One region of the Gottfriedia sp. ABJ_BB2_2 genome, then DNA from elsewhere that is predicted to be linked to it. Evidence: predicted binding sites of a transcription regulator. Region 1 holds the regulator's gene; each other region holds the start of a gene.
What was found. Region 1 encodes LexA, which represses DNA repair genes until DNA is damaged. Its sites were predicted from a motif close to CGAACATATGTTCG; they were not measured.
Positions count from the first base shown of each region.

Region 1 (8,350 bases):
ACTTCAATTAAAGTTGGACGAGATAATTCTTGCTGAGCTTTTTGAACTGCAGCATTAATCTCATCTAAATTATTTCCATCTTCAACACGAATAACTTGCCAGCCATAGGCTTTATAACGATCTTCTACACTTTCAGAGAATGAGCGATTTAACTCTCCATCTAAAGAAATATCATTTGAATCGTAAAGAACGACTAATCTTCCTAAACCTAAGTGACCAGCTAATGAAGCTGCTTCAGCTGAAACACCTTCCATTAAATCTCCATCACCACAAATTGTATATGTAAAATGATCAACAACATTTAAATCTTCTTTATTATATGTACCTGCTAAATGACGTTCTGCTAATGCAATACCCACTGCCATTGAAATACCTTGTCCAAGAGGACCAGTTGTAGCTTCTACACCATGTGTATGTCCAAACTCTGGATGACCAGGCGTGTTACTACCCCATTGGCGGAAGTTTTTAATATCTTCAATTGTAACTTCATAACCTGATAAATGAAGCATGCTATATAGTAACATTGAACCATGACCTGCTGATAACACAAATCGGTCTCTGTTAAACCATTTTGCATTTTTTGGATTGTGATTCATAAATTTTGCAAATAATGCATATGCCATTGGTGCAGCACCCATTGGCATTCCAGGGTGACCTGAATTTGATTTTTCGATCGCATCAATTGATAATGTACGAATCGTATTAATTGCTAATTGTTCAATATTAGTAGACATAAATTTCGCTCCTTTAGTTTATTCATAAATATTATCATATAGTTTCGTATGATTTATTACAATAACTATCACTTAGTTTTAACAATTTTTAGAACTTCTTGTCATAAAATAGAAAAAAAGCAGAAATAAATATTTCCGCTTAGTGTAAATTCCTTTTTCGAATTGCTTTTGCAACTTTTAACTTTGCAGGTGTAATATCGTTACCTTTCTCGTCTACTATTTTAATAGAAGTTAATTCATCTACCATACGAGAACGAAAATCAGCTAAATATTCTTTTCTTAATTTTTCTTGCTCTATTTTTTCATCTGGAGTTAATCCATCAGTTTTAGACTTTTTTGATAATTCATTGATCCTATTTAAAGTTTTAGGTGAAACCATCTTACCTTCTCCTCTCATTGAATGATACGATTCAATTATCATATCTTACAATAAATTTGCTTAGCTTTCAATCCTTGATACTTCATCAATGTATTCATTATATCTTCTATTAACCGTTGCTTTAGAGACATCATAACCAAATCCTCTTAAAGTAGCTGCAATTTCCTCAAACGTTAAATTATTTTGACGTAAGCGAACAATCTCTGTAATTGGCAATTCTTTTTTCTCTCTTCCTCCGCCATTTATGCTACCTTTTAAGTTTCTCTCTGGTTTATAACCATTTTCAACAGCTTTTCTCATACCTCTTTTAATTTTCATATTATGTATTTTTCTTTGGTATTCTTCTACAATACTTAATATTTCAAGAACCATTTCATCACTTTCACTTAATTGAAATTCGCCATTTTGAGAAGATGTAAAAAGTCTAATTCCCTCTTTTTTTAGAAAGTGTAAAATGGCAATTCTAGCATGTCCACGACCAAGACGTGTTTCATCTTGAATAAGTATAGCGTCTATTTTATTTTCTTTAATGGTTTCAAATAATTCTATTAAACCTTCTCTTTCCACAACATAGCCGCTTGCTTGTTCGCTTATTGTTTTTAGAATACACATTCCCATCCGCTCACTTAAGTCAGACAGCTCAACTATTTGTCTATGTAGTGATGTTTCTTGTGAATCCTTTGCTGTACTTACTCTTGCATAGATAATTGCATTCATTAGCTGATACCCCCATACGAACATGAAAACTACTTTTCGAAAAAAACGAACTAACGTTTGTATATATTATCCTATCATGATATAATTAAAAAAATAAAGAGGAACGTATTATCTACTTTACAGGTAAGGGGGAAATTTACGTGAATAAGTTATCTAAAAGACAAGCTGAAATACTAGAGTATATTAAAGATGAAGTAAAAGTTAAAGGGTATCCACCATCAGTTCGAGAAATTGCTGAAGCTGTTGGACTAGCTTCTAGCTCTACTGTACATGGACATTTAGAAAGATTAGAACAAAAAGGATTTATCCGCCGAGACCCAACTAAGCCTCGTGCTATCGAAATTCTGGGAGACAGTAGCCCAGTAGTAAATGAAGCTCAAGCTGTTTACAGTGAAATATATAGCGACATTATGAATATTCCTGTGATTTGGAAAGTTACTGCCGGTATTCCTATTACTGCAGTTGAAAATGTTGAAGAATACTTTCCATTACCAACTAGTGTTGCACCTGCAAATGAACAAGTTTTCATGCTTCGAGTTGAAGGTGACAGTATGATGAATGCTGGGATTTTAAATGGAGATCTAGTAATTGTGAAAAAGCAATTTACTGCTGAAAATGGCGAAATTGTTGTAGCAATGACTGAAGATAGCGAAGCAACTGTTAAACGCTTCTATAAAGAAAGTGATCATTTCAGACTACAACCAGAAAATGACGCTCTACTTCCTATTTTACTAAAACAAGTATCAATTTTAGGTAAAGTAATTGGTGTATACCGTACATATCATTAATGAATTTGAAGGCAATGACATAAACTGTGATTGCCTTTTTATTATCTTTACATATTTCTAATTTTAAATAATAAGGGGTTTAAAATGAGTAAGTTTGAATGGAGAAAACATTTAAAAGAAGTTTATTTACCTAAAAACGATCCTGCCGTTATTGACGTACCATCGATGAAATATTTCACAATGAATGGAACTGGTAACCCGAATTCCGAACAGTTCACAAAGTATATTGAAGCTTTATATTCATTGTCCTATGCTGTAAGAATGATGCCAAAGAAAGGGTTTACACCCGATGGATATTATGAATATACAGTTTTTCCATTAGAAGGATTCTGGGATCTAGATGAACAAGGTAGGAAATTGAACTATTTAATTAAAGACCATCTCGTTTACAAACTAATGATTAGACAACCGGATTTTGTAACAGAAGAAGTTTTTGAGCTTGCCGTTAATAGTGTTAAAGAAAAAAAGTCTCAATTGGATATTGATAAGGTCTGTTTCGAAACGATAACAGAAGGACTATGTGTCCAAGCTATGCATAATGGAAGCTATGATCTTGAACCAGCAACTTTTGCTAAAATGGAAGAATTTTGTGCTCAAAACAACTTAGAAAGACTTGAAAAAACCCATAAGGAAATTTATATTTCTGATGCTCGAAAAACACCGCCTGAAAAATTAAAAACAGTTTTACGGTTTAATGTAAAGAAACTTTAATCTTAATTCAAAAAAATAAGAGCTTGGCGATCCAGGCTCTTTTGTTTTGATTTTTTTAATTCATGGAAATTATGACTTACTTAACTCCCCTAATAAATTTAATCAAGTTTGTGCGAATCATTAATGTTATTCAAAATTTTTTTTTGAAACATTTTTTTCTAAGTCTTCACGGAAAGCTACTGCTAAATAATTATCAATAATATTTCTAGTAATTGGAGATTGAAACACCTGACTATTATATGCACCATCTTTATATTCAATTATATCTATCGTTTTTTCTATATTCTCATTCGTAATATCATCAAAATACTTAACAAGAACTTCAATTAATGGTTCATCAATTTTAATTTCCAGCTCTCTATCGAAAAATACTACTTTTGTTGACGCAAATTCATCTATCAATATATCAAACTCACCATCAGCTGCTTCTATTTCTTTCTTTAAGGACACTTTCAAATCAGTAAAATAAGACTCGAATTTATTACAAAGTTTTGTATAGGCATGATTCTCTGATACTGTTTCTTTATAAATTTCTTTTGTTTTTAATATGAATTCCTTTTTAAAATCCATAACCTGCCCTCTCCTCCCCAAGTTTAATTGGAGTTTTTATATATTCTATTCATTTCACATAGATTAATAGAATAAAAGCAATAAAAGTTTTCTAAAAGTTTACTGTATTTCTAAATCTTCACAATAGAAAATAGCTCATAATAGGAGATTTGATAACTTTAGATGAATAATTAAAAAGGAATACATATTTTCAATAAAATTGAAAGGATCTTTTGTGATGACTATACTTTATGAATCTAAACGATTATCGATACGAACATTTGAAGATGAACATCTTGAAGCAACAAAGTTCTTTTGGGGTGATGACGATGTTATGGCCCTTTGCAGTGGTTCAACAACTGAGGAATTTTTATTTCAAATCATAATCGGATATCGTAAATGCCATGAAAAAACAGGTTTATCAGTTTATGCTGTGGAAGAAAAGATTTCTGGCAATATTATTGGTGCAGCAGGTTTTAATATATCTGGGAATCTCGACACAGTAGAATTAATTTACCATTTCAATAAAAACTCATGGGGAAAAGGATATGCAACTGAAGCAGTTAAAGCTTGCCTAGAACTTGCTAAACAACACGGTAGCGTCCATTTGATCACGGCTTCTGCAAACATTAAAAATGTTGGCTCCTTAAAAATCCTTGAAAAAGTAGGTTTTATTTATAAAGGAACAAAATACTTCGAAGACTCAAATCAAGATGAACCTTATTTTGAATACCCTATTGGAGATTTAAAAGAAAATAAGTAGACAAATCTACTTATTTTCTCAATTTGTTAAATAATACAAATGTCAAAATGGAAAATAAATGGTTATTGAACAATATAATGCTAAGAATCATGTTACTTATACCAGGTCTACAAATCCGCATGGTAAAAAATGAATTCAACTTTATTATTAAGTTTTGTAAAGGATGATATCTTTTTAAAATTAATAGTTAGAGGAAAGTTAAATCGAAAATCATTTTCTTATGAATAAGTTGATTGGAACGGATGTTGATCGACTCCTGTGGGAAGTGCGGGAAGGCTGAGACCCCGCAGGGGGCCCACAGGATGTGGGTCATGCATGCGTTACGACAGGACGTCGTGGTTTTAGCATGCCTACCTTTTTAGGAGGCTCAGGTCTCGCCCCTCGGAAAGCGAGCATCCTGTAGTGGAAATCAACATGATATTAATTTTTTCATTGACTAGTTTATATATCAACAAAGTCAGAAGATAAATTGACAAATCTACTTTTTTCTTTTTCCAATTTATTCATTCATTAGTCTTACATAAATAATTTCAGGATCCTCTACGTCCAAATTGTGAATAATCCCACTCTCTACATAACCTAATGCTTTAAATACTTCCTGCATTGGCAGATTTGATTGATTTGTTGATGAAAAAATTTTACTAGTTTGACAGTATTCTTCTATATATTTTAATAGGCATTTTGCAACTCCACGTCTTCTCTTCCTCGGACTCACAATGACTAACTCAACAAAAAATTGTCCAAAAAAATGATGATGAAATATCAGGAAGCCACAAATACTTTCATCAATACTTCCTACTACACATCTATTTTGAATAATGGACTTTCTAATATCATCTTCCTACTTTTGCTTTTTATGACTTCTTCCTCAATGAACATGATTTCTTTTAAATCTAGTAATGTTGCTGGTCTAATTTTCATTCTATTCTTATCCTTCTTTTTGGGTTATTTCATTTCATAGATTTTGTTTATCTCAATTTCTCTAATAACTGCATACTGCTCCCAAAAGATTAAACATATACAAAAAAGGAAATGCTAAAATAAAAAGGAAATGAGAACATATGGCATTAAATTTTATCATTGGATTTGTGATTCCTTGGATTATTTTTATATTTCATCTAAACCTTAAAGATAAAACTCTTTTAGTTCTCATCGCTCCATTTGGTTCTTTTCTTGCATATACAATAAATGATATTGGGATTTATTTTGAACTTTGGAAAGTACAGCCCTTTGATCACCCACTTTCCGAGATGCCATTTAATATTGGACTTTATCCTGTATTAGGTTGCTATTTAATTTACTTTATAAAAAAATACAAACATCCTTATATTTTGATTATTTTACTTTCACTATTTACAACAGGTTTAGAATACTGCTACCTGATTGTAGAAAATGTAAATTACGGAAATGGTTGGAGCATATATTGGACGATTTTGTCCTATGTAATTCCTTTTACAATAGCATATTGGTTTTATCTTTATTTAAAAAAGTTAAACCTCACAAATTAACAATTTCAACTTTTCTTACATGAAACATTAAACGCCTACTGATTCATAGTAGGTGTTTTTTTATTGAATGATACTAATACCTATATATTTATCATTGAACACTTGCCTAATTGACTTCATATACTAGTTAAAAATGGAGTTGATGATTTTGGGTATTTGGATTCATATATCAACGTCTCGACATCAGTTAAAACTTTTTGATGGCAGCCAACTACTAAAAACTTACCCTATTGGTGTTGGTAAAATGTTGACGCCAACACCAGCAGGAACCTATACAATTATCAATAAGGATCCAAATCCAGGCGGACCATTTGGGTATCATCCAGAGTTTCAATTGGAGCTGGCGTGGTCATTCAAAGATGATTCCAAACATAAACTACTTACATGAATATTGGTAAAGCAAAGCTCCCCATTACTTAAACAAGTAATAGGGGTTTTTTGTATATTAATTACATAATATGGTTCGTATCCAAACTAATCAATCTAATACTTTTTTTAATTCTATAAATATTCTATACTAATTTAATAGTAAACTTGAAACCGAATACAAACTGGGGGGAATCATTTGAAATCACCGCTTATATCATATGCTTTTTTATTTTTTGCAGTATTTGCACTTTCTACTTCTGCAATCTTTGTGAAATTAGCAGACGCACCTGCCTCGATCACTGCCTTTTACCGAATGCTTTTTGCAGCATTGATACTTTTACCTTTTTTAATAGGGAGCAAAAAGAATCAACAGGAATTAAAATCATTGTCAAAAAAACAATGGGGTCTCGGCTTATTATCAGGATTATTTTTAGCAACACACTATGCTTTATGGTTTGAGTCTCTACATTACACTTCTGTAGCAAGTTCAACCGTGATTGTTACTTTACAGCCACTTTTTTCAATGGTCGGCGGCTATTTTTTATTTAAGGAACGCTTTAGTTTTGGAGCAATACTCGGTTGTGTTGTTGCAATTGCCGGTAGTATTGTAATTGGTTGGCAGGATTTTCAGATTAGCGGCCAAGCTTTGTTAGGTGATATTTTAGCTTTTATTGCAGCAGGTGTCATTACTGCTTATTTCTTTGTTGGCCAACATTTTCGGAAAACACTTTCGCTTGTACCTTATTCAATTATCGGATATGCAAGTAGCTCTTTATTCTTATGTATTTATGCTATTTCACTCAATGAACCCTTCTTCAATTATTCAGAACAAACTTGGTGGTCATTTATCGGGATTGCATTCATTGCTACAATTTTAGGTCAAACCATTTTTAATTGGCTATTAAAGTGGCTAAGTACTACCGTCATATCTATGAGTATTTTGGGGGAGACTATCGGAACATGTATCCTGGCTTACTTTATTTTGGATGAAATCATTTCTTTACAACAAGGTATTGGCATCTCGATTATTTTATTCGGTCTAGCTATTTTCCTTCTAAAACAACGAAAAATAGAATCTAAGGAAGTAGCTTCATAAAGGTAAAAAAACAACCGCTGATTACATCTTAAAAATGTACAGCGGTTGTTTTTTATGAAAGTTTCGTAACTTTTGAAGGATTATTTAGCTTATATTTCACTTCTTTATTTAATTTTTTATCTACAACTTTTCCATCAAATTGATAAGAAACTCCCACCTCTAATTCTGCCGTTTTCAAGGATTTACTAAGTGAGCACCAAGCATCTCCAATCGTTAATTCAGGATCACTTTTCACAATGACATTTTCCCAAATGACAATTTCTTCTTCGCTATCATTAAAGTGATTGTATTTTGTTGAAAATTCCTTAACAGTTCCATTGAAATGAGATTTTTCTGTTGGAAGAACGATTGTGATCGTTTCTTTTTTCGCTTTTGAAGCCTTCGTTGTTGCCGTACTTTTCGTTTCTTTTGGCTTAGTATCTTCACTCTTAACTTCAGTTGTTTTATTTGCATTTTCATCAACAATATAAACCTTCTTAAAATTAGGAGACTGCATTTCTTTTAAATACGCTGGATGAATGCTCGATAAATGTCCATCTTCGAATTCAATAATAATTGTATGGTACTCAGCAGTGACGCCGTAAGTCTCATATCCAACAATTTTTACGATTCGTTGATAATCCTGACCTTTAAATAAAAATTCATGTTTTGGATTCTTATTAAATAGTCCCCACAATTGACCTTTTTCTAAATACTCTTCATCAGATGCAAATTTTGTAAATTCCCCTTTAGGCGG
Region 1 is NZ_JBVFKR010000001.1:580,223-588,572, forward strand. Features, by position in the region: gene tkt (transketolase) at 1-734, opposite strand, end outside; gene ACX6U0_RS03075 (DUF896 domain-containing protein) at 874-1,113, opposite strand; gene ACX6U0_RS03080 (YneB family resolvase-like protein) at 1,174-1,830, opposite strand; gene lexA (transcriptional repressor LexA) at 1,971-2,618, shown strand; gene ACX6U0_RS03090 (GyrI-like domain-containing protein) at 2,703-3,329, shown strand; gene ACX6U0_RS03095 (hypothetical protein) at 3,456-3,899, opposite strand; gene ACX6U0_RS03100 (GNAT family N-acetyltransferase) at 4,117-4,641, shown strand; gene ACX6U0_RS03105 (GNAT family N-acetyltransferase) at 5,141-5,473, opposite strand; gene ACX6U0_RS03110 (hypothetical protein) at 5,440-5,562, opposite strand; gene ACX6U0_RS03115 (CBO0543 family protein) at 5,703-6,149, shown strand; partial or broken gene ACX6U0_RS03120 (L,D-transpeptidase) at 6,292-6,465, shown strand; gene ACX6U0_RS03125 (DMT family transporter) at 6,715-7,614, shown strand; gene ACX6U0_RS03130 (hypothetical protein) at 7,667-8,350, opposite strand, start outside.

Region 2 (8,350 bases), 170 kb from region 1:
AAAATTCCATACTAAACCGACACTACGTACGCCTAGACGGTGAAGTATTTTTAAACGATTAATATCACCTAATAATGCGTCACAGCCCTCTAACGTTAAAATTGCACCCATTTCATGTGATTGTAATGTCGCCTCATCTTCTTTTGTCCGAATTACTTTAATATTATTCTCAGAAATTGCAATTTTTTCATAAAAAAGAGTGACACATTGCAATGCCGCATCAAATTTTACTAATTTATGTATACTTTCAGGAATATAAATTGCATAGCATTGTACTTTGCTATTTCCTTGTTTCAATTTTTCAACTGAAACTTGTAACGTCTCACCATTATGAAAATTGATTGAAGGCTTTTCCAATAGTTTCATCAACACGTCACAATGTGCATCAAATATTTTCATATCGTAACTTCCTTTCGATTTATTAGACTTTTTACACTATTCTATCATATTCATGATAACATGGATGAAATTTAAAAAAATGCAAAATAAAACAACCTGCTCGCATGTTGCTAACAGGTTGTTATTATTAACGAGGTTCAACGATTAATTTGATCGCTGTACGCTCTTCCCCATCGATTTGAATATCTGTAAAAGCAGGGATACAAATTAAATCCACTCCGCTTGGTGCTACAAATCCTCTTGCAATTGCAACTGCTTTCACAGCTTGGTTTAATGCACCAGCGCCGATTGCTTGAATCTCTGCCGAGCCACGCTCTCTTAATACACCTGCAAGTGCTCCTGCTACAGAATTAGGGTTTGATTTTGCTGAAACTTTTAATATTTCCATTCCTAGATCCTCCTTGTTACTAAAAAAGCTATTATTGTGTACAATAAAAACTATTCTTGATAACAAGAAGATATTCCTGCTAAATTTTTAAAGTTTTTTAAAAATTTTTACTATTCTTTTAATTAAGATAATAAAGCTTGATGATCATCATTAATTTGGATACGTTTTATTGATTTTGCTCTTCCGGAATTCTTATCTAACTCAATGATTACACCACTAAGCTGACCTCTTCCTTCATCTACTTCAAAGCGTACTGGAAGATTTGTTAAGAATTTTTTTAATACCGCATCCTTTGTAACCCCAAGCACTCCATCATATGGCCCAGTCATTCCAACATCAGTTATAAATGCAGTTCCCTCAGGTAAGACTCTTTCATCGGCTGTTTGAACATGTGTATGCGTACCTACAACTGCTGTTACTCGGCCATCTAAATACCATCCCATAGCTATTTTCTCACTTGTAGCTTCTGCGTGGAAATCGACAAAAATGATATTCGTTCTTTTCTTTGCTAGTTTGATTAATTCATCGGCCTTTTTAAACGGGCAATCAATTGCTGGTAGGAATGTTCTTCCTTGTAGATTAATCACTGCAATTTCAACATCATTAAAGTTTAAAAATACTAGACCATTTCCAGGTGTACCTTCTGGGTAATTTGCTGGTCTTACTAGATACTTTGCGTGATCAATAAATTCAAATATTTCTTTTTTATCCCATGCATGGTTACCGAGTGTAACTGCTTGCGCACCTAATTCTAAAAATTCACGATAGATTTTCTCTGTAATCCCTTTACCATGTGCTGCATTTTCACCATTTATGATCGTTACTGAAGGACTAAAATTCCTTTTTAAAGACTGTAAATGTGTTTTTACCATATCTCTACCATTTGAACCTACTACATCACCAATAAACAAAATTCTCATCTTTTTACATCCTTCCAAATTTGCATGTCCTGTTCATTGAACATACAAATATCTTACCTATATATTACCCAAAAATATGAAAAGCTCCTTTACTAGCACAATCAAAATCTTTCATCCATGATAAAGATCAGATTGCATAGTTGGAGCTCCAATTATTTCACATAAAAGAAAATAAAGTGGCAATTGCCACTTTATTTTGCATACTCAACAGCGCGAGTTTCACGAATAACCGTAACTTTGATATGTCCTGGATAATCCAGTTCATCTTCTATACGTTTTCTTATATCTCTTGCTAATCTATGAGCTTGTAAATCATCAATCGTATCTGGTTTCACCATGATTCGTACTTCACGTCCAGCTTGAATAGCGAATGACTTTTCAACACCTTCATACGATTCAGAAATCTCTTCTAGCTTTTCTAAACGACGAATATAGTTTTCTAATGTTTCACTTCTTGCACCTGGTCTAGCTGCAGATAATGCATCGGCAGCTGCTACTAATACAGCAATAATTGATGTAGGAGCAGTATCACCGTGGTGAGATGCGATACTATTAATAACTACTGGATGTTCTTTATACTTAGTCGCTAGTTCAACACCGATTTCAACGTGGCTACCTTCTACTTCATGGTCAATTGCTTTACCAATATCGTGAAGTAATCCTGCGCGTTTAGCTAGCTTTGCATCTTCGCCAAGCTCAGCTGCCATTAGACCCGCTAGATTTGCAACTTCCATTGAGTGCTTTAACACATTTTGACCATAACTAGTTCTAAATTTCAGACGACCTAATATTTTAATTAAGTCTGGGTGAATTCCATGAACGCCAACTTCAAAAGTAGTTTGTTCACCGACTTCACGTATGTACTCATCTACTTCACGTCTTGATTTTTCAACCATTTCTTCAATTCTAGCTGGATGGATTCGACCATCTTGTACTAATTTATCTAATGCAATTCTCGCAGTTTCACGACGAATTGGATCAAAACCTGATAAAATAACAGCTTCAGGCGTATCATCAATAATTAAATCAATACCTGTTAATGTTTCTAAAGTACGTATGTTTCGACCTTCTCGACCGATAATACGACCTTTCATTTCATCATTTGGAAGATTTACAACAGATACTGTTGTCTCAGCAACATGATCTGCAGCACAACGCTGGATTGCTAATGATAAGATATCCTTTGCTTTCTTATCAGCTTCTTCTTTTGCACGAGCTTCTGTTTCTTTAACTAAAATTGCTGTTTCATGGGATAGCTCATTTTCGACTTTAGAAAGAATTAACTGTCTTGCTTCTTCACGATTTAAGCTAGAAATACGTTCTAACTCTTCTTGCTGAGCAGCAATTAATGCCTCTATCTTGCTTTCCAGTTCTTCTATCTGCTGTTGTTTTAAAACAAGAGATTCCTCTTTTCTTTCAAGTACAGACTCACGTTTAGAAAGTCCATCATCTTTACGGTCAAGATTCTCTTCTTTTTGCATCAAACGATTTTCTTGCTTTTGTATTTCACTACGACGATCTCGAATTTCGTTTTCTGCATCTGTACGAATTTTGAAGATTTCGTCCTTTGCTTCTAATAAAGCTTCTTTCTTAATTGATTCTGAATCACGTTTAGCATCTTCAATAATTTGATTTGCATGATTAGTTGCGCCATTAATTTTAGCTTCTGCAATGGACTTACGAACAAAAAATCCAACAACGTAACCGACTCCGAAAGTGGCAAGCAATACGAAGATGATCCAAATTATATCTTGTGCACCCATGATTTCACCTCCTCTTGCTATTTAATTAGTTTCATTTTTGTCGGCTTGTATATTGTATTAATAAATTGCATCAACATACAGCACATTAAAATTCAATTTTTCATTTCAAAGTAATATTTTTTTAGAATATACACTTAAATATTAAATCTCTTACCAAATGATGTCAAGCCTTGTAACCTGCTTACTTGCTTGATTTATCAATATTTATTACATTTTTACTAGATTTCATACATGAAATTTAAAATTTTATACTACAAAAGAAAAATATATAGGAAAAAATTCGTCTTTATTTATTCAATACTATTTATAAATCTATCCCATTATTTATTAAATTGGTTTCATTGCTACAATCCTATAATGAGAAAAACTTACTAAAATACACCTTCTTTTAATGTCAGAAAAAAAGCGAGTGCTCATCGGAAGCACCCGCTTTTTACTAAATTAAACAACTAACTATTTAGATAAATAATACTAAGTAGTTAATTCATCATTTCAAAAGCTTACTCATCTAATAAAGAAAATTGATCTTCATCTTCATCAGGTACAGTTACAGGTTTATCTAAACCATAGTGCTCACGAATAGATGCTTTAACAGTATCACGAATATCTCTATTTTCTTTTAAGAATTGCTTAGCATTTTCACGCCCTTGTCCAAGACGCTCTTCATTATATGAATACCAAGCTCCACTCTTAAGAACGATATCTAAATCAGAACCTATATCCAGGATTTCTCCTTCTTTAGAGATCCCTTCTCCGTACATAATATCCACTTCTGCTTGTCTGAACGGAGGCGCTACTTTATTTTTAACAACTTTAATTTTCGTTTTGTTACCAACAATATCATTACCTTGTTTTAACTGTTCAGCACGACGCACTTCTAAACGTACAGATGAATAGAATTTTAACGCACGGCCACCTGGTGTTGTTTCAGGGTTACCGAACATTACCCCTACTTTTTCACGAATTTGGTTAATAAAGATTGTAATTGTTTTTGATTTATTGATTGCACCAGAAAGCTTACGTAATGCTTGTGACATTAATCGAGCTTGTAAACCTACGTGTGCATCTCCCATTTCTCCTTCAATTTCAGCTTTTGGAACTAAAGCTGCAACTGAATCGACAACAATAATATCGATTGCACCACTTCGAACTAATGCTTCTGCAATTTCAAGTGCTTGTTCCCCTGTATCTGGTTGAGATAATAATAATTCATCGATATTGACGCCTAACTTTTGAGCATAAATAGGATCTAATGCATGCTCAGCATCAATAAATGCCGCTTGTCCACCTTGAGCTTGAACTTCTGCAATCGCATGAAGCGCTACAGTTGTTTTACCTGAACTCTCAGGACCGTAAATTTCAATAATTCGACCTCTTGGATAACCACCTACACCTAATGCTACATCTAGTGCTAGCGATCCACTAGAAATAGTTGAAATTTGGCGATCAGTTTGCTCTCCAAGCTTCATAATTGAACCTTTACCAAATTGTTTTTCTATTTGTTTTAAAGCCATTTCTAAAGCAGCTTGACGATCACTCATTTGTTTTCCTCCTCAAATTACAATCCATTTATATATCTTATATTTATATCATAACTGTTTTTTGTTCGTTTGCCAACAAAAAAATAGAACATTTATTCGATATTTTTTATATTTAAAGTAGAATTTCTCAGAATAGAAACGCTTGTTTCGTATTTTAACGACTATAAAACTAAAAATCTATTAAATTAAGTACGTAAAAATTAAAAAACTCGGCAATTTAACCGAGCTTTTTTATTATAAAATATACAGTTATGATTTATAAGTCTTGACTTTCATTAATTAATTTCACGAGTAAACTTGCTCCGTTTTTCACGCTAGAAAGCCTAATTTGTTCTCTACTTCCGCTAAATTGGAATTCTTTTACAATGGTAGGAGCATTAGCTATTTTAATACCAATATAAACCTTTCCTACTGGTACTTCTTCTGCAGCATTTGGTCCCGCTTCCCCAGTAAAGCTGATAGAAACATCACTTCGAGAGATACTTTGAATGTTTTCAACTAATGACTTAGCACATTCAATACTCACTGCACCTTCTTTATCTAGTAATTCCTTTGGCACATTTAATAGATTTTGTTTCATTTCATTTGAATAACATACAATACTTCCTTTAAAGATTGACGAATTACCAGGAATATCTGTCATTCTTTTACTAAACAATCCACCTGTTAAGCTTTCAGCTGCTGAAATTGATAGATTGTGTTCTTTTAATTTTTTTGAAAGTACGATGAACAAATTATCGCCATTTGAGCCATAAATAAATTGTCCAACACGTTCTCTAATTTGATGTTCAGCTTGCTCTATTAATTTATTAGCAGCTCCTTCATCCTCTGCACTTGCAGTAACTCTAAGCATAACCTCACCTTCACTCGCTAAAGGAGCGATCGTTGGGTTCGACTGATTTTCAAGTAAATCAATAATCTTTGTCTCTAAAATAGACTCACCAATACCAAAAAACTTAAGTTCCTTTGATACAATTGTGTTAGTTTCTTTTCCTTTTAAGAAATAAGGAATTAACTCATTTTCTACCATTGGAATCATTTCTTTTGGGGGACCTGGCAAAAGAACGAATTGTTTGTTTTCAGCTTCATAAACCATCCCAGGAGCCATTCCATTATGATTCATTAAAACATGTGCGTTGTTAATAACCAAAGCTTGTTTTTTATTATTCTCTGTCATCGGACGATTTACTTTTATGAAATATTGTTCGATAAATTGCAATGAAGGTTCATGAATGACTAATGTTTCATTTAGATATTCAGCGACAACTTCCTTTGTTAAATCATCTTTAGTTGGCCCTAGCCCACCAGTTAATATGATGAGATCACTACGGGATGTAGCAACATCTAATACATGCTTTAGTCGTTCTGCATTATCTCCTACGACAGTTTGGAAATGATGGTGATAACCTAAAGTAGACAAGTGTTTAGCTAAAAATTGAGCATTGGTATTCGCAATTTGGCCTAAAAGAAGCTCGGTTCCAACCGCAATAATTTCAGCCTTTTTCATATCATTTCCTCCAATTCATACAGCTTACATTGATTTAATAAGAATTTCTCTATTTTTATAGAAGTAATCCCAACCAGAGTACACCGTATAGAAAAGTGCAACCCATAGAGATACGTCAGCAATTGAAAATGGTAAGAAGTTTAATGGGAAATCATGTAAGAAGTAAGCTGAAATTGCGACAATCTGAGCCCATGTCTTAATTTTCCCAAGCATTGCTGCCGCATGTACTTCACCAGAACCAGCCAAAATCATTCTTAGCCCAGTTACGGCAAATTCTCTGCTAATAATCACAATTGTAATCCATGCTGGTACATAATGAAAATCAGTTAATATAATTAATGCTGAAGAAACTAGTAACTTGTCTGCAAGGGGGTCTAAAAACTTCCCAAAGTTTGTTACTAGGTTATATTTACGTGCAAAATGACCATCTATAAAATCAGTAACGGATGCTAGAATAAAGATAGCCGCGCCTACGAGATGATTAACTGGTATGGAATCACCAAGTAACGTAACATTCCCCCATCCAAAGTCAATTAACACAACAATCATAAATAGTGGTATTAAACATACCCTTGATACTGTAATCTTATTTGGTAAATTCATGGTAAAAAACCTCCAAAACTTTCTAAAAAATGAAGCTAATTTATGAGAAATGAATAAAAGCCATCTTGAAGATGACTATTGATTCATTTTTAAATTTTTAATCGTAATATATTGGTGAACTGATTCCGATGGACTAACAGGGAATTCAAATACTTCATCGTTGATTCTTAATTCAACAGCCTGTGTTGCACCAATATTTAAAGTTACTTCTTCTTCATCAGTAAAATCAAAAGTTTGATTTTTAGATTTATTAATCATACCTGCAAACAGTGATGATCCAGCTTTATTTTTAATACCTAGGTACACATCACCTGTAGCGCCAATTACTTCTAGTTTAAATACTTCAGTTCCAGTTAATGAAACAGTTGTATATTTACCTTCAGCAGAATCTACAGTAATTTTTTGAGTCGCTTCTTCTGGTGGATTTTCTTCGTCCATAGTAGCATCATCTTTAGTATCTTCATTTGTTTCTTGGTCATCTTTATTTGTTTCATCTAAAACATTATTTTCAGGTTTTTCAATTTCTGAATTTGAATTAGATTGATTTGTATTTGCAGAATTGTTATCGTTATCTTTTGTTGGGAACATCACATAAATTAGAATACAAATGCCAATAATCAGTATGGCAATTAATATCTTTGGTAAATAATCCATTACACGTGATGACTTCACATTCACACCTAATGGTTCTTTAAGTTTTGAAGAACGTGTTGGTATTTCCTCATGTTTAACTTCTTCTACATGATTCGACCCTTCATCCGAGTCTTCTACAGTTGTTTTTTCAACTAAGAAATTAGAAACATCAACATTTACTGTTTCTGCATACTGACGTATAAAAGCACGTACGTAAAACTGTCCAGGTAATATTTCATAGTTACCTTCTTCAATCGCTTCTAAATAGCGTTTTTGTATCTTTGTTAATTCTTGCACATCATCGATCGATAAACCTTTAGCTTCTCTAGCTTCTCGTAATATTTTTCCTAATTCTGTCACAATTTACACCCCAACTAACTTTAAAAATCAAACATTGAGAACGAGTTGTGTCCATCTTTATTTTGGTCTACTAGTTCATATTTAATTTCTTCGTTTTCATCATTTCTTAGTTCTATTATGTAATCAAAATCTTCTAATGAGTATTCAGTCTGTTGCACAAATACGTCAGGATGCTCTACTACTTTTACAGAAGGCATTGCCATGATTTCACGAACTAATTGCCAATGTTGCTCATT
Region 2 is NZ_JBVFKR010000001.1:752,933-761,282, forward strand. Features, by position in the region: gene ACX6U0_RS03850 (dipeptidase) at 1-399, opposite strand, end outside; gene spoVS (stage V sporulation protein SpoVS) at 527-787, opposite strand; gene ACX6U0_RS03860 (TIGR00282 family metallophosphoesterase) at 910-1,707, opposite strand; gene rny (ribonuclease Y) at 1,899-3,470, opposite strand; gene recA (recombinase RecA) at 3,971-5,011, opposite strand; gene ACX6U0_RS03875 (competence/damage-inducible protein A) at 5,268-6,518, opposite strand; gene pgsA (CDP-diacylglycerol--glycerol-3-phosphate 3-phosphatidyltransferase) at 6,543-7,121, opposite strand; gene ACX6U0_RS03885 (helix-turn-helix domain-containing protein) at 7,197-8,114, opposite strand; gene ACX6U0_RS03890 (DUF3388 domain-containing protein) at 8,135-8,350, opposite strand, start outside.
Region 2: a site for LexA is predicted at 5,097-5,110, ahead of recA (recombinase RecA). Genes of this name have one in related genera too.

Region 3 (8,350 bases), on a different contig from region 1:
ATCCACACCGACCTTTACATTTTTGTATACCTTTTTCTTGATGATGTTTTTCCCCTCTGCATCTTTTCCTGCATGTAAATTTACATACAATGTTAGTTGTTGAGTAGCGATTTGCGCCATTTCCAACTCCCCCTTTCGTTGTATATATAAAAATAAGGGAGTTATTTTTCGCTAATGTAAACAATATTTATGCTTTTCATCTTCACGTTCCAATCTTTACATCAACAATATCACTTAGTATTAGCTCCATATAACCTGCTTGTTCCTCGTATATAGAAAGTCTATTTTGGTGTAAATTAATTTTCCCTACTTTTCCACTTACACTATGATGATGGTGATCTTTATAATACGTAATCTGTACACTTTCATCTTCAAAAACAGCTTGCTGAAGATGGCGATTCATCTCTTCTAATAACTGCTCATCTACATCTTTTTGCTGTTCATAGTTTTGTGACACTTTCCAGTCGCGAAGCATCTTTACATGTTCAGGTAACATCATTGACGTCCATTTGATCGTACCTCGGTCACGAATCATTTCAATCTTCTCCTTTTATTTATCATTCTTTGTCGGAGCTGAACAGTCGGCTCCACTTTTCTTCTGTCTAGTTCCGGCAAATTGCCCCTCGAGGTCATAAGTCGAATAACATTGAAAGTAAAGAGCAACTTTCATTGTTCTCCGTCTTATGCTTGTCGGGGCAGAGCTATTTGCCTCCACTTTTCTTGTTACCCTTTATGTCCTCCTACTAGTTTACTTCTAGCAAGTGCCGTGCCGCCTTCTGCGTAGGAGACTGCCCAGAGAAGTGCATTGGAGCCATATTTTTTTCTTACTGCGTCCATCACGTAGCCTAGATTTCGTTTTTGAGGCTTTTTCTGGTCAAATAAATTTAGTTGCATCAATTCATCACTGACAATATTGGAAAGAGTAATGAGTACTTGTCGCACAGTTTTCCCTTCGTAATATTGATCAAAAAGTCTCATACAAACTTCATATAAGTCCGATGTGATATTTGTTGGTTCATCCATTGTAAATGCGTGAGAGAATCCTCCGCCAAACTCCTCGCGACTATATCCGATTCCTAATGTAATTGTTCTGCCTGCCTTTTTGGCATTTCGAGTACGTCGTGCTACTTCTTCACACATTTCACGAATAACAAATTTAATTTCTTCTACTTTTGTATAGTCTCTCATCAATATTTGGCTTTTTCCGAAACTAATTTGCCCATTCATAATTGGCGCACCAAGCTCAGAGAGATCCACTCCCCACGCATGATGATATAGTTGGTTTCCCATCACACCAAACTTCTTTTCAAGCAGGTGAAGTGGGTATTTTGCTAGCTGTCCTACTGTAAAAATCCCCATTGAATTAAGGCTGCGTTCAATTCTTCGACCAATCCCCCACATTTCACTAAGCGGACTAACTTCCCATAGCTTTTTTTCTACATCTTCATATGTCCACTCTGCAATACCTTTCTTTTTCCCTTCTAAATCCAGACAGAGCTTTGACATTAACATGTTAGGACCAATCCCAATTGAACATGGTAATTTAAAACGCGCTAAAATGTCAGCTTGAATTTTTTCAGCAATTTCCCACGCATCGCCCCATAATTTCTTCACGCCATCAACCTTTAAAAAACATTCGTCAACACTATATACATGCAGATCCTCTAATGGCACATATTCATTTAATAACTTCACAATATTTGTTGATATTTCTAAATACTTTGCCATTGATGGATTGACTATTTTAATACGTGGATCTTTTGGAATTTCAAACACTCGTGAACCTGTTTTAATACCAAATTCCTTTTTTAATTGTGGTGAAGCTGCTAATACGATGCTTCCTTCCCTTTCAACATCTCCAACAACTGCTAAGTAACATGTTAATGGATCTAATTCGAGCATGACCGCAGAACAACTTGCATAAAAGCTTTTCATATCGATGCATAATATACGATGATGTGGTAACTCTTCATAACAAACGCTCATACATATCACTCCCAATTCTTCCAAAAAATAGCAGAACTTATGTTCTTATTTTTTATTATAAACATATATTAAACGAATATACGTTCTATTTCAATTTATTTTTTCGCTATGAAGTACTGAAAAATTTGGATATACTTAAACTAACTCGAGAGAGAGGAACGATGTAAGTGGATGGACAGTTTGTAAAGCTAATGATAAAGCGAGCATTAACGCAATATGGGGGAGAACATGAAGAGTGGATTACAATTGATATGCTGGATGAACTGTACACACAAATTTTAGCTGAGCAAGAAAAAAGCGAACGTTCGTTACATGAATTAGTACAAGATATTGTTTACGAATACGTAACAAATTATGCCTAACGTCTGAGTGAGCTTAAAAATAGAAAAACCCGAGATAGAACAATTCGTTCATCTCGGGTTTATTAGTATGTAAATGATACTTCGCTTGTGATTCCTTCATCTTCACTAAAATGAATGATAATTTCCATAGAATGAGAAGAAAATCGATGTACTTCATCAAGAAAAAAACCGATGGCATCTGACATTTGTTGTTCCCCGTAATTGAAGTTACGGTTATACATTTTAACTAGACAACTTACTCCTTCATCTTCATTGAACACAAATTCAATTTGTACTTCTTCAGGACGGACTCGTTCTAAATCGGCAACAAATACACAAATTGCATTGGCCACGTCTTGTTCATTTAGATAGATTTTCATCAGTCACCTCAATTAATAATGATTTCTATTTCCTCTACGGAAGATTTTTTTTACAAACCATATAATGGCAACGATGATTAATATATCAAATAAAAGACTAAAAAATGAAAATCCAAATTGTTGTCCGCCATAATAACCACCAAAAGGATGCAACATCGAACCAAATAATGATCCAATTCCAAAAGCACCCGCATATCCTAAAAAGTTCCTACCTGTACTTCCAGGTGTACGATAATTAGATCTTGGAGCAGTTGGACGATAGCTTCTATTTGAACGATAAGACCTTCTTGCTGCATATTGCATCGATGATTGCTTATTAGATAAACTCGTTTTTGCAGAAACTTTCACAGTTTGATTGTAAAACTGACTACTTGCATTAACTGGAACTGAAAAAGTTAAAATAAGACCCATAATACAAGCAAAAAACCAAAAATTTGTTTTCTTCAAAATATGCCCCTTCTTTCATTATCAACATCCTTTTTAGTATGGATGTTTTCAATAAAAAAATGTAAGCAAGAAGAAACTATAACCACTTAATACTCTGTTTTGTAAACAGTTGGTCAGCTAGAAGATGAGAAAAATACCCGACTGTCCCGGCCAACCATAGGCCATCAATTTGTAGGTCTTTTTGAATTAGAAAACAAATACCACTCCAAATAGCTAAAAAATAAAGAGAATGGGTCGGACCGCGATGCTTTAACCTTGAAGAAATAGCAATAAAGAGCCCAAGTGCGATGATTGACCAATTTCCATAAAAAGCAAACCAACCTATAAATGAAATTAATAAACCAGTCAGCATTAAAATAGTTTTTAAATTCCGTAGCCAGCTAATACAAAATAGAAATAGAACTAATATTCCTATACCATAAATCCATGATCCTGAATAGATCAACTTCCCCGTTTTCATAACAATAAATAAAGAAACTGCTAAAAATAAAAAGCTAAATAGAATCTTAAGCGGTGTAGACACTTTCTTCGTTAACGAACCGTTATGATGATCTAAATCTGGAGCCAAGCTACTGATTGCACCAACAATAAGTGGAACGGTCATTGCATCATTGTTTGTTGCATACATTGTTACTCCTGTTGCGAATAATCCTACAATTACATGACTTTTTCCATCCAATATTACATACCTTCCTTGTCTTAACTAATATAAATGTTCATATAACTCATTATAGTCGGACAAGATTAGAATGCCTATTACTATATAAGAAAAAGTTGGAAATTACTTGATTCTTAAAAGTCCCTTATATTCATTGACGATTGTACTTTTTTCTGACAAAATGAAGGAAACTAAGATGTTATCATAAAATACTTTCACAGTTTGCGTTGGGGGAAAATATGCAAGAAAAAGAAATGAGTGTCATTGATCATTTAGATGAACTTCGAAATCGAATAATAAAAGTAATTGTTTCATTCGTTTTATTTTTAGGAATTGGTCTATATTTTACAAAAGATATTTTTCATTTTCTAGTAAGAGGCCTGAATGAAAAGCTATTGGCATTAGGTCCTAGTGATGTCCTTTGGATTTATTTTATGATTGGTGGCGTATTTGCTATAGCGTGTAGTATTCCAGTCATTGCATATCAATTATGGGCGTTCGTCAAACCTGCATTACATATAAAAGAACAAAAAACAACGATGCTATACATACCTGCACTGTTTATTTTATTTATTTGCGGCATGGCCTTTGGGTATTACTTTATCTTTCCAAACGTTTTAGCATTTTTAACAGAAATAGGTTCTGAACTCGTAACCGTTACTTTTACTGCAGAAAGATATTTTAGCTTTTTATTTAATTTAGTGATTCCATTTGCATTTTTCTTTGATTTACCGGTTATTATTCTTTTTTTAACAAGTATCGGAATCATAACACCAGCATTTTTACGTAAATCACGAAGATTTGCATACTTCATTTTAATTATTATCGGGACAACAATCTCACCTCCTGATTTTGTATCAGACATGATGACAAGCATCCCTTTACTAATCATTTATGAATGTAGTATCATCGTCTCTACTTTTGCATATAGAAGACGTATGAAACGCGAGCAATTAGTACAAGATTAGCAATAAAAAAATGGACAGCATTATGAAGGATGCTTGTCCATTTTTTTTATACTAACATTTTAAAAGATTTGAGACGAATACAAAGTAACAACTAAACCAGAGAAACTATACATTAGCGAAGCTTTTATTGCTAACTTTCTTTTAAAATCTTTATGTAACTCATTTAATTCTAAACCCACAGCACGTAACCACTGATATTGTTGGAAAGGTGTATAACTTTGTTTTTTTGCGCTTCTCCAATAAAGGACGATTGTCGTTGCGAATCCTATCATAATAGCAGAATTACCAGGAGATGAATCCGAAAGAACACTAACAAGGAACGTCAAAATCAGTTGTACAATTAAAATAGCAAATACATAAATGAACTTTTTCAACATGTTAATCCTCCTTTTTAAGCTTATATAAATTATAACAAAGAAGCATTTTTCAGAATAGTGAATTTTTTGTAGAAATCATAGGATATTAGAATCAAAAAAAGGACATTTGTAAGAAAATAGGAATAATTTGCTCATTCACGAAACACCCATTCGTATGTTCGATTTTTTACTTGCATTTACAGAACAATCGTTCTATAATAGAAATAGAAAAAGATTCCCATAAGAATGAGAATCTTTAAAGTACATACTATTTATTATTTTGTTCTAGTTCTTCTTTTGACTTTGGTACGATGATAATTGTTTCTCCTTTTTTAGAGAACATATATTCATCGCGAGCATAATTTGCTATATAGTCAGGGTTATTTAACAGTTTGATCTGTCTATCTAGTGTTCTTTCTGTAACTGCTAATTTTTTTTGTTCTTCTTGAAGCTTATGTAATTCAGTTTGTTTTGCTGAAACGATTTGATGTTGACTAAACCAGTAAATTCCAGCTACTACAAATAAAGACAAGTATAATAGAGCTAATACAAGTCTATGTAGTCGAATTGATTTCCCTTTTTGAACCTGTGGAAATTGATTACGAGAAGGCTTGTTTATTACTTCTCTATGCGGACTATATAAATTTCGTGCTTCTGCCTTCACGTATAACTACCTCACTTTCAAAAATATTATTCTAGTCTAGTGTACCAATTAATAAACTAATAGAAAAGAGAAAAAAGGTAAATTAAGTAAAAAAATGTATATTTATCACTAAAGTACCGTTATTTTGTCGAGTTATTGCACATACATTTAATCGGCATAATTAAGGAATTGTAAAGTCTCTTTTTTATTTTTAGAATATTTTAAAAATTTTAACCAAAGTTATTGACGAGTATTTTTATATCGTGTATATTTAATTTAAATTAACTGAAAATTTAAACAGTTAAATTTTAGTAATCATGTTATACACATCCCCCCAATCCCTATCACCCAATTTGATAGGGATCTTTTTATGTTTCCAAATGTCGAAACCATCTCATTACCATTTTAGGAAGAGTTCGATTATAATACACATTATAGGAGGTATGAACGATGCAAAAATTAGAACTAAGTGCAGTTCAAGATGCACTTCAAAACTTTATAGATCAAACAGTTTATTTACATTTAGAAACAACTAATGGTGCTTATGCCAATCACTTTAACGAAAAAGTAATGACAGTAAATGCATTTATTCGAAATACAAAAGTAAATATCAGTCGTGCTACAGTAACAGGGAAAAATCCTTTTAGAGTTGGATTAAAGCTTGATGAGGGCTGGGTAGTTGCAGAAGGGTTAACTGATTTTGAAATTGATGATGACAACCGCCTCTTACTAGCAGGCCATAATGAAGAAGGTAAACTAGCAATTGCACTACAATTAAGTCACACACCATTTTAAGAGAGGAGCACTACGAATGAAAGAAGAAAAAGTACTAATCGTGTTCCCTCATCCCGATGATGAAGCATTTGGAGCAGCTGGAACAATTTCACAATTTACAAACAAAGGAATTCAAGTTACATATGCATGTCTAACACTGGGAGAAATGGGACGCAACATGGGGAATCCTTTTTTTGCAACAAGAGAAACCCTTCCTAAAATTCGTAAAAAAGAATTAATAGATGCTTGTAATGAAATGGGTATCCAAGATTTAAGAATGCTAGGATTTCATGACAAAACAATTGAATTTGAAGATCCAGAAATAGTTGTTTCTGCAATTAAAGAAGTAATTGATGATGTGCAGCCTACATTAATCATCACTTTTTATCCAGAACATGGTGTTCACCCCGATCATGATGCTACTGCAAGAGCAGCAATTGAGGCAGTTAGCAGAATGGCGTCAGAAGAAAGACCTGTTGTATGGTGTATCGCCATCACAAAAGAGCGATTTGATGTACTAGGAAAACCTGACATTGTGAATGATATTATGGATGTTGCTAGTCAAAAACTTCGAACAATGAAAGCACATCGTTCACAAACAGAAGCAATGTTAAAAGACGTTACAACAATTGAAAAATTTGAAGATATTGCAGACGATCGATTAAAAATGTTTTTTGCAAAAGAATCATTCTACACTTATCACTTTGAATAAGAAGGTTTAGTATAGCTATCTGTAGAAATAGTGAGAGATTTATTAATTATTCTGGAGGTAAACAAATGTTAAAAATGAGATATCTAATTTTATATGTTTCAAATCTAGAACAATCTCTTACTTTCTACTCAGAGGCATTGGGCTTTTCTGTTCGCGGGAATCATGGTACTTATGTAGAATTAGACACCGGGCACACAATTCTAGCATTGATCGAGCGTGACAATGTACAGGAATTAACTGGATTAACTTATAAAAGTACACCTGACTCTTCACAAACGTTTGAAATTGGTTTTGTAACAGAAGATGTTATTGCTACAATAGAAGCACTACGCGACAAAGGCGTAAAAATAATAAAAGAACCAATAACAAAGCCATGGGGTCAAACAGTTGCCTATGTGAGCGATCCAGATGGACACTATATCGAAATTTGCAGTTCAATGGATTGATAATCCATCAAATAAACGCAAAAAGGATAGAAAAGCAGACAAATACTCTGCGATTTCTATCCTTTTTTATGGTTCGCTTTTTACTTTTTCCATTTCGTTTTTGACTTTTATTTTCTTTTGTATTAAAGCAATGATTAACAGAAGCATTGGAATAATCATTTGAAATGGGATATGCATGTAATAAGGGACAATTTCTAAGCCTTCTTTAAAGTGATGTAGAACATTTGGTGCCATCCATAAAGAACAAATTACAACAAGGAAACTAATTGGATAAACAACATCGCTATTTTTCTTTACTTTAAAAAGTTCAGCTGAGCTTGTCACTGCACAATAGTAAAACAGAAAAATTTTAATAAAACCACCGATTACCATCAGAATAACAATAAGAGGATCTAATCTTTGAACAAAATTAGCAATATTGATATAACTAATTGCAGTTAAAAGTGGAAAAGTGGCTCTTTCATAAACAGAAACACCTAAAATCATAATGTTTTTAAGTGTAAAAAATACTAATACCATACCCGAGAAAATCAGTGCAGGAATCCCTACTTTTAATGCCTTATTTGTTTTATTTAAATGAGGCATAATCATTGTAAATACAATAACTTCACCAAAAGGAAATGTCGTAGTTAGTGGGAA
Region 3 is NZ_JBVFKR010000007.1:46,465-54,814, reverse strand. Features, by position in the region: gene ACX6U0_RS15375 (DUF1659 domain-containing protein) at 1-120, opposite strand, end outside; gene ACX6U0_RS15370 (YolD-like family protein) at 203-535, opposite strand; gene ACX6U0_RS15365 (Y-family DNA polymerase) at 724-1,986, opposite strand; gene ACX6U0_RS15360 (YqzH family protein) at 2,154-2,348, shown strand; gene ACX6U0_RS15355 (DUF2653 family protein) at 2,411-2,707, opposite strand; gene ACX6U0_RS15350 (hypothetical protein) at 2,720-3,154, opposite strand; gene ACX6U0_RS15345 (metal-dependent hydrolase) at 3,231-3,833, opposite strand; gene tatC (twin-arginine translocase subunit TatC) at 4,052-4,780, shown strand; gene ACX6U0_RS15335 (hypothetical protein) at 4,840-5,157, opposite strand; gene ACX6U0_RS15330 (FtsB family cell division protein) at 5,405-5,800, opposite strand; gene ACX6U0_RS15325 (YojF family protein) at 6,230-6,574, shown strand; gene bshB2 (bacillithiol biosynthesis deacetylase BshB2) at 6,591-7,265, shown strand; gene ACX6U0_RS15315 (VOC family protein) at 7,331-7,711, shown strand; gene ACX6U0_RS15310 (GerAB/ArcD/ProY family transporter) at 7,778-8,350, opposite strand, start outside.
Region 3: a site for LexA is predicted at 2,060-2,073, ahead of ACX6U0_RS15360 (YqzH family protein). Genes of this name have one in related genera too.